2 linked regions of the Piscinibacter gummiphilus genome follow. The protein of the gene in region 1 interacts with the protein of each later gene in a pairwise test. Links are inferred from orthologs where the notes say so. Each region holds a gene or a part of one and is shown on either strand. Other genes may lie near its edges.

Region 1 (3,170 bases):
CAGGTCCTCGTTCAGGCGTTCCTTGTGGGTGTCGGTGATGCCGTGGGGACCGCCTGCGTAGACGATCAGCTTCGCGCCCTTCACGAGCTTGGCCGACGAACGGCCGGCCGCGTCGATGGGCACCACCTGGTCGTCGTCGCCGTGGATCACCAGCGTGGGCACGTCGAACTTCTTCAGGTCTTCGGTGAAGTCCGTCTCCGAGAAGGCCTTGATGCAGTCGTACGTGTTCTTGTGGCCGCCCTGCATGCCCTGCATCCAGAACGAATCCACCATGCCCTGCGAGCGCTTCGCGCCCGGACGGTTGAAGCCGAAGAACGGGCCGCCGGCGATGTCGAGGTACAGCTGCGAGCGGTCGGCGATGGAACCGGCGCGGATGCCGTCGAACACCTCGATCGGCAGGCCGCCCGGGTTCGCGGCGGTCTTGAGCATCAGCGGCGGCACCGAGCTCACGAGCACGGCCTTGGCCACGCGCTTGGTGCCGTGGCGGCCGATGTAGCGCGCCACTTCACCGCCCCCCGTCGAGAAGCCCACGAGCACGGCGTTCTTGACGTCGAGGTGGTTCAGCAGGCCCGCGAGGTCGTCCGCGTACGTGTTCATCTCGTTGCCGTTCCACGGCTGGCTCGAGCGGCCATGGCCGCGGCGGTCATGGGCGATCACGCGGTAGCCCTTCGACGCGAGGAACAGCATCTGCGATTCCCAGCTGTCCGACGACAGCGGCCAGCCGTGGCTGAAGACGATGGGCTGGCCGGCACCCCAGTCCTTGAAGTAGAGCTGCGTGCCGTCGGGGGTGGTGAAATAGTTGGACATGGTGGGGGCTCCGTGAGCGGGGTGGGCGGGTTTGGAGGGGGTCTTGGTCGCGGCATCGGCCACCGCGGGAAGGACGAGCGAGGCGGCCGCGCCGGCACTGCCGATCAACAGATGGCGGCGCGCGAGGTCGGACGGGTCGGACATGAGAACTCCTTGGGATCGGGGACACGGTGTGTTCCTGGAGGAGAAGTCTCGCGGCGGCCCGCTCATGGCACACCCCTTGGAGGAAGGCCCCATCGCTCGGGCGTCGGCCCTCCCGGGCCCTACTGCGAATGGGGGAGCCCGTACGCCCCCCTGTGTTCGCGTGAATGCGCACACGGAACGACGCCGGAAAAGAAAAAGGCCCCGGAGTCTTTCGACTCCGGGGCCTTGTCTGGTGGGTGGTACAGGGATTGAACCTGTGACCCCTGCCGTGTGAAGGCAGTGCTCTACCGCTGAGCTAACCACCCAAGAATCTGGGCTTCCACCGGTCTGCTGCGACTGCTGTCGTGTGCAGAGCCTCAGATTATGCCACAAGCAAATGCCACTTTGTCTTCCCGTTTGAACTTTTATCGAGATCTTTCAGCACGCCCTCGTGTGCCTCGGTCTCGGACTCGGTGGCGAGCACCACCGGCAGCGTGAACTGCGTGAGGTCGACGGCGGCGACGACCACCTCGCCCGGCCCTGCCGCATCGCCCGCATCGATGACGAGCGAGTCCTGCCCGCGGGTCATGCGGATGTAGACCTCGGCCAGCAGCCCCGCGTCGAGCAAGGCGCCGTGCAGCGTGCGGTTCGTGTTGTCGACCTCGAGGCGCTTGCACAGCGCATCGAGCGAGTTCGACTTGCCCGGGAACATCTCGCGCGCCATGGTCAGGCTGTCGGTGATGTTCGCCACGTGCTCGGGGAACTTGGGCAGGCCCAGGCGCGCCAGTTCGGCGTTCAGGAAGCCCACGTCGAACCCGGCGTTGTGGATGATGATCTCGGCGCCGGAGAGGTACGCCATGAGCTCGTCCGAGACGGCCGAGAACAGCGGCTTGTCGGCGAGGAACTCGTCGGTCAGGCCGTGGATCTTGACGGCGTCCTCGTGGTTCTTGCGCTCGGGGTTCAGGTAGAAGTGGAGGTTCTCGCCGGTGAGCCGGCGGTTGACCATCTCCACGCACCCGATCTCGATGATGCGGTCGCCGGACTCGGGGCTCAGGCCCGTGGTTTCGGTGTCGAGGAAGATCTGCCTCATGCCGCGGCTCCCTGCACCTGCGGGCGGCTGGCCCAGGCCCACATCACGGCGCCCGCGAGGATCATCGGCACGCACAGCCACTGGCCCATGCTCAGGCCGAGCTGGAGCAGCCCGAGGAAGTCGTCCGGCTGACGGAAGTATTCGGCGACGAAGCGGCAGATGCCGTAGCCCACGAGGAACGCGCCCGACACCTGGCCGCGCTGGCGCGGCTTGCTGGCATACCACCACAGCAGCACGAACAGCAGCAGGCCCTCGAGCAGGAACTGGTAGATCTGGGACGGGTGGCGCGCGACGCTGTCGACGCGCGGGAACACCATCGCCCACGGCAGCGACTCGGGCGCGGGACGGCCCACCAGCTCGCCATTGATGAAGTTGCCGATGCGGCCCGACGCGAGGCCGGTGGGCACGCACGGCGCGATCAGATCCCACACCTCGAGCACCGGGCGCTTGCGCGTGAGCGCGAAGACGGCCATCGCGGTGATCACGCCGATCAACCCGCCATGGAAGGACATGCCGCCCTTCCACACCGCGAAGATCTCGGTGAAGTGGCTGGCGTAGTAGCTCGCCTTGTAGAAGAGCACGTAGCCGAGCCGCCCGCCGATCACGACCCCGAGCACGCCGTAGAACAGCAGGTCCTCCACGTCGCGGCGGGTCCAGCCCTTCGACGCGAACTGCGGCTGCTTCACGCGCAGCGACGCCAGCCAGAGGAACAGCCCGAAGGCCACGAGGTAGGTCAGCCCGTACCAGTGGATGGCCACGGGGCCGAGTTTCAAGGCGACAGGATCGATTTCGGGGTGAACGAGCATGGGCGGCAGGAGGTTGCAGCGGGTACGACGAGGGCGAACGATAGCTCAATTGGCGGAACGCGCCCCCGCGACGCCCCGAAGCGTATATTCGACGGGGATTCCCGGAAGCCCCGATACTGGGCCTCCCAGCCGTTGCCAGGAGACTCCGATGAGCGAGATCAACCGCCGTTCGAAGAACATCACCGAGGGCGTGGCGCGTGCGCCGAACCGCTCGATGTACTACGCCCTCGGCTACCAGGAAGGCGACTTCAAGAAACCGATGGTCGGGGTCGCCAACGGGCACTCCACCATCACGCCCTGCAACGCCGGCCTGCAGCGCCTGGCCGATGCGGCAGTGGCCGGCA
Region 2 (4,209 bases), 990 kb from region 1 along the record:
CTCACGGACACACCCACGTTGGGACTCGCCATGCTGTGCAGGCTGACCGCGGCCAGGCCGGCGGCCATCAGGATCTTCTTCATCATTCGGTTTTCTCCTTCAACTTCATGTCAGGTACGACACCTCCACAACGGCAAGAGTTCGGGGGGCGATGACGTGCTTTCAATCACTTTCACAATGTGCACAGTCGTCAGCCGACGTGTGCACTGTGCACGTGCGGCCAGTTCAGTCGTAGACGACGGTGGACTTTCCGTGGCTGCCCTCGAGCCACCGCTCGAGCGCCGCATCCGACGGATAGAACCGCCCCTCGTCCCCGAGGTCCAGTTCGCCGGACGCGCCCTCGCGGTGCAGCACGAGCCGCACCGGCAGGCCCTGCGTCACGGTGCCCTCTTCCGTTTCCACGCGCCGGCTCGGGTGGTCGCGCAGCACCTCGGTCACCGGCGGCACGCTGCCGTTGACCTCGACGCGCAGGTACTTGCCGAAGCGGCACCGCGCGGTGGGCAGGTCCCACACCTGCTGCACGTTCAGGCGCATGCCGCCCGAGAAGCGGTCGGGCTGCGCCTTGCCGAGCACGATGATCAGCTCGTCGTCCTTCAGCAGGTCCTTGTTCGCGTTGAGCAGTTCCTCGTTGGCCACCGCCTCGATCATCTCGCTCTTGTCGTCGAGCTTGAAGATCGCGACACGGCCACGCTGGCCGTTGATGACGCGCAGGTCACCCACGATGCCCGCGAGCACCTGCGGCTCGCGCGTGTCGATCAGGTCGGCGATCTCGCGGCGCGCGAACTTGCGCACCTCGGATCCGCTCTGGTCGAACAGGTGGCCCGACAGGTAGAAGCCGAGCGCGATCTTCTCGAGGCTCAGCCGCTCCTTGATGCTCCACGGCTTGGCCTCGACGAGGTCGGGTTCGGTGGTGGACGCGCCGTGCGAGTCGTCGAAGTCGAACAGGCCGCCCTGGTCCGCGTGCGCGGCCTGGGTGTCGGCGTATTCGAACGCGAGGCCGATGCTCGCGACGACCTGGGAGCGCTCCGGGTGCAGCAGGTCGAACGCGCCGGCCTTGATGAGCGCCTCGACGGTGCGCTTGTTGATGCGGCTGCGGTCCACGCGCGCGGCGAAGTCGAAGATGCTCTTGAACGGACCGCCTTCGGCGCGGGCCTCGATGATGGCCTCGACCGCGCTCTGGCCCGTGCCCTTCACGGCCCCGAGGCCGTAGCGCACCACCTTGTCGGCCACCGGTTCGAAGCGGTAGTTGCAGGTGTTGATGTTGGGCGGCTCGAACGTGAGACCGAGCTTGACGGCGTCGTCGTGGAAGATCTTGAGCTTGTCGGTGTCGTCGAGCGCGACGCTCATGTTGGCCGCGGTGAATTCGGCGAGGTAGTGCGCCTTCAGGTACGCGGTGTGGTACGCGAGCAGCGCGTAGGCCGCGGCGTGCGATTTGTTGAAGCCGTAGCCCGCGAACTTCTCCATCAGGTCGAAGATCTCGTTGGCCTTGGGCTCCTCGATGCCCTGCTTGCCCGCGCCCTCGGCGAAGGTCGCGCGGTGCGCCACCATCTCCTCGAGCTTCTTCTTGCCCATCGCGCGGCGCAGCAGGTCGGCGCCGCCGAGCGAGTAGCCCCCGACGATCTGGGCCACCTGCATCACCTGCTCCTGGTAGACCATGATGCCGTAGGTCTCCTCCAGCACCGACTTCATCAGCGGGTGCGGGTACTCGACCTCCTCGCGCCCGTGCTTGCGGGCGCAGAAGCTCGGGATCAGGTCCATCGGGCCCGGGCGGTACAGCGCCACCAGCGCGATGATGTCCTCGAACACGCTGGGCTTCGCATCCTTCAGCATGCGCTGCATGCCGGACGATTCCAGCTGGAACACGGCGACCGTCTTGCCCTCGCTCATCAGCTGGTACGACGCGCGGTCGTTCAGCGGGATGTTCTCGAACGCGAAGTTCTCCTGCTTGGGCCGGCGCGCGCGGATGTAGTCCTTCGCGAGTTCGAGGATGGTCAGCGTGGCGAGGCCCAGGAAGTCGAACTTCACGAGGCCGATGGCCTCCACGTCGTCCTTGTCGTACTGGCTCACGGCGCTGTCGCTGCCGGGCTGCATGTAGAGCGGGCAGAAGTCGGTGATCTTGCCCGGGGCGATCAGCACGCCCCCCGCGTGCATGCCGATGTTGCGCACCATGCCCTCGACGCGTTCGGCCAGCGCCAGCAGTTCGGCGACCTCTTCCTCGTTCTTCTCGCGCTGCTCGATCTCGGGCGCCTCGGTGCGCGCGTAGATGATGCCGGGGTCGGGCTTGTCGCCGGGGCGCTTGAGCGTCACGGTCTTGCCGGGCGGCGCCGGCACGAGCTTCGCGACACCGTCGACGTGGCCGTAGCCCATGCCGAGCACGCGGCCCACGTCCCGCAGCGCGGCCTTCGCCGCCATGGTGCCGAACGTGGCGATCTGGCTGACGGCCTCGCGGCCGTACTTGTCCTTCACGTAGTCGATGACGCGGTCGCGGTTGCCCTGGCAGAAGTCGATGTCGAAGTCGGGCATCGACACCCGCTCCGGGTTCAGGAAGCGTTCGAACAGCAGGTTGTAGCGCAGCGGGTCGAGGTCGGTGATCTTGAGCGCGTAGGCCACGAGCGAGCCGGCGCCGGAACCCCGGCCCGGCCCCACGGGACAACCGTGGCCTTTCGCCCAGATGATGAAGTCCGCCACGATCAGGAAGTAGCCGGGGAAGCCCATCTTCAGGATCGTGTTGATCTCGAAGTCGAGCCGCTCGACATACCGGGGGTTCTCGGCCTCGCGTTTGGCGGGGTCCGGGAACAGGTGGATCATCCGCTCCTTCAGGCCCTCGTGCGAGACGTAGCGGAAGTACTCTTCCGGCTCCATCAGGCGGCCCTCGACCTCGGGCACCGGGAAGTCCGGCAGGCGCGGCTTGCCGAGCACGAGCGTCAGGCTGCAGCGCTTGGCGATCTCGACGGTGTTCCGGATGGCCGTGGGCACGTCCGCGAACAGCGCCTCCATCTCGGCCTGCGTCTTGAAGTGCTGGTCGCGCGTGAACTTCTTGACGCGGCGCGGGTTCGTGAGCGTCTCGCCCTCGGCGATGCAGGTGCGGGCCTCGTGGGCCTCGAAGTCCTCCGGCGTCTGGAACTGCAGCGGGTGCGTGGCCACGACCGGCAGGCCGAGTTCGGCCGCCAGCGGCACCGCGGCGCGCACGTGCGGCTCGTGGCCCGGCAGGCCGGCACGCTGCAGCTCGATGTAGAAGCGCTGGGGGAACAGGTCGGACAGGCGCGTGGCGATGGCCTTCGCACGTTCGGTGTCGTTCGCGAGCAGGGCCTGGCCCACGGCGCCCAGGTCGGCTCCGGACAGCACGATCAGGTCGCTGCCGAGTGCGGCGAGCGACTCCCAGCGCACCCACGCGCGGCCCTGCTGCACGTCCTGGATCCACGCGCGGGACAGGATCTCGCAGAGGTTCAGGTAGCCGTTGCGGTTCTGCGCCAGCAGCAGCAGGCGGCTGGGCAGCTTCTCGCCGGCGGCGGTGTCGGGCTCGAGCCAGACGTCGGCGCCCAGCACGGGCTTGACGCCCGCCTTGCGGGCTTCCTTGTAGAACTTGACCCCGCCGAACAGGTTCGACAGGTCGGTGATCGCGAGGGCGGCCTGGCCGTCGCCGGCGGCGGCGTCGACGAGTTCGTCGATGCGCAGGGTGCCGTCGACGACGGAGAATTCGGTGTGGGAACGGAGGTGAACAAACGCCATCCCGACATTCTAGAGAGGTGGGTTCCGTAAAATGCGCGGGTGGAACCGAACCTGCCCCCCGTCCTCAACATCTCGTCCTACCTGTTCGTGCCGCTCACGGACACACAGGCGCTCCGCGAGAGCATCCGCTCACAAGCCGCGGCTCGTTCGCTCAAGGGCACCGTGCTGCTCGCGGAAGAAGGCATCAACCTCTTCCTCGCCGGCGCGCCCGACGACGTGCGCGCGTTCGTGGGCGAACTGCGCACCGACCCGCGCTTCGCACCGCTCGAACCGAAGGAGAGCTGGTCGGCCACCGTGCCATTCGGCAAGCTGCTCGTGAAGGTCAAGCGCGAGATCATCCGCATGAACCACCCGCACGTGAAGCCGTCGGCGGGCCGTGCGCCGTCGGTCGACGCCCGCACGCTGTCGCGCTGGCTCGACGCCGGGGTGGACGACACGGGTCGCCCGGTGGTGATGCTCGACACGCGCAACGCCTTCGAG

What was found. Proteins that work in one complex are often made in the same cells at the same time.
Region 2: the proteins of dnaQ (region 1) and dnaE interact in binary tests that used the Escherichia coli proteins (3 or more experiments, as listed by UniProt). The link is inferred for Piscinibacter gummiphilus from one-to-one orthologs.

Annotation. Positions count from the first base shown.
Region 1 is NZ_CP015118.1:2,780,140-2,783,309, reverse strand. What follows is about bases 167-3,159. They hold dnaQ (DNA polymerase III subunit epsilon), read right to left. Parts: upstream 2,021-3,159; coding sequence 1,313-2,020; downstream 167-1,312. Other genes in these bases: ilvD (dihydroxy-acid dehydratase), read left to right, coding at 2,975-3,159; lgt (prolipoprotein diacylglyceryl transferase), read right to left, coding at 2,017-2,826; A4W93_RS12420 (alpha/beta fold hydrolase), read right to left, coding at 167-951. Also shown: more of A4W93_RS12420, read right to left, coding at 1-166; more of ilvD, read left to right, coding at 3,160-3,170. UniProt on the Escherichia coli protein: DNA polymerase III is a complex, multichain enzyme responsible for most of the replicative synthesis in bacteria. The epsilon subunit contain the editing function and is a proofreading 3'-5' exonuclease.
Region 2 is NZ_CP015118.1:1,794,120-1,798,328, reverse strand. The notes cover bases 26-4,057. They hold dnaE (DNA polymerase III subunit alpha), read right to left. Parts: upstream 3,730-4,057; coding sequence 226-3,729; downstream 26-225. Other genes in these bases: A4W93_RS08120 (sulfurtransferase), read left to right, coding at 3,781-4,057; A4W93_RS08130 (hypothetical protein), read right to left, coding at 26-86. Outside these bases: more of A4W93_RS08130, read right to left, coding at 1-25; more of A4W93_RS08120, read left to right, coding at 4,058-4,209. UniProt on the Escherichia coli protein: DNA polymerase III is a complex, multichain enzyme responsible for most of the replicative synthesis in bacteria. This DNA polymerase also exhibits 3' to 5' exonuclease activity. The alpha chain is the DNA polymerase catalytic subunit.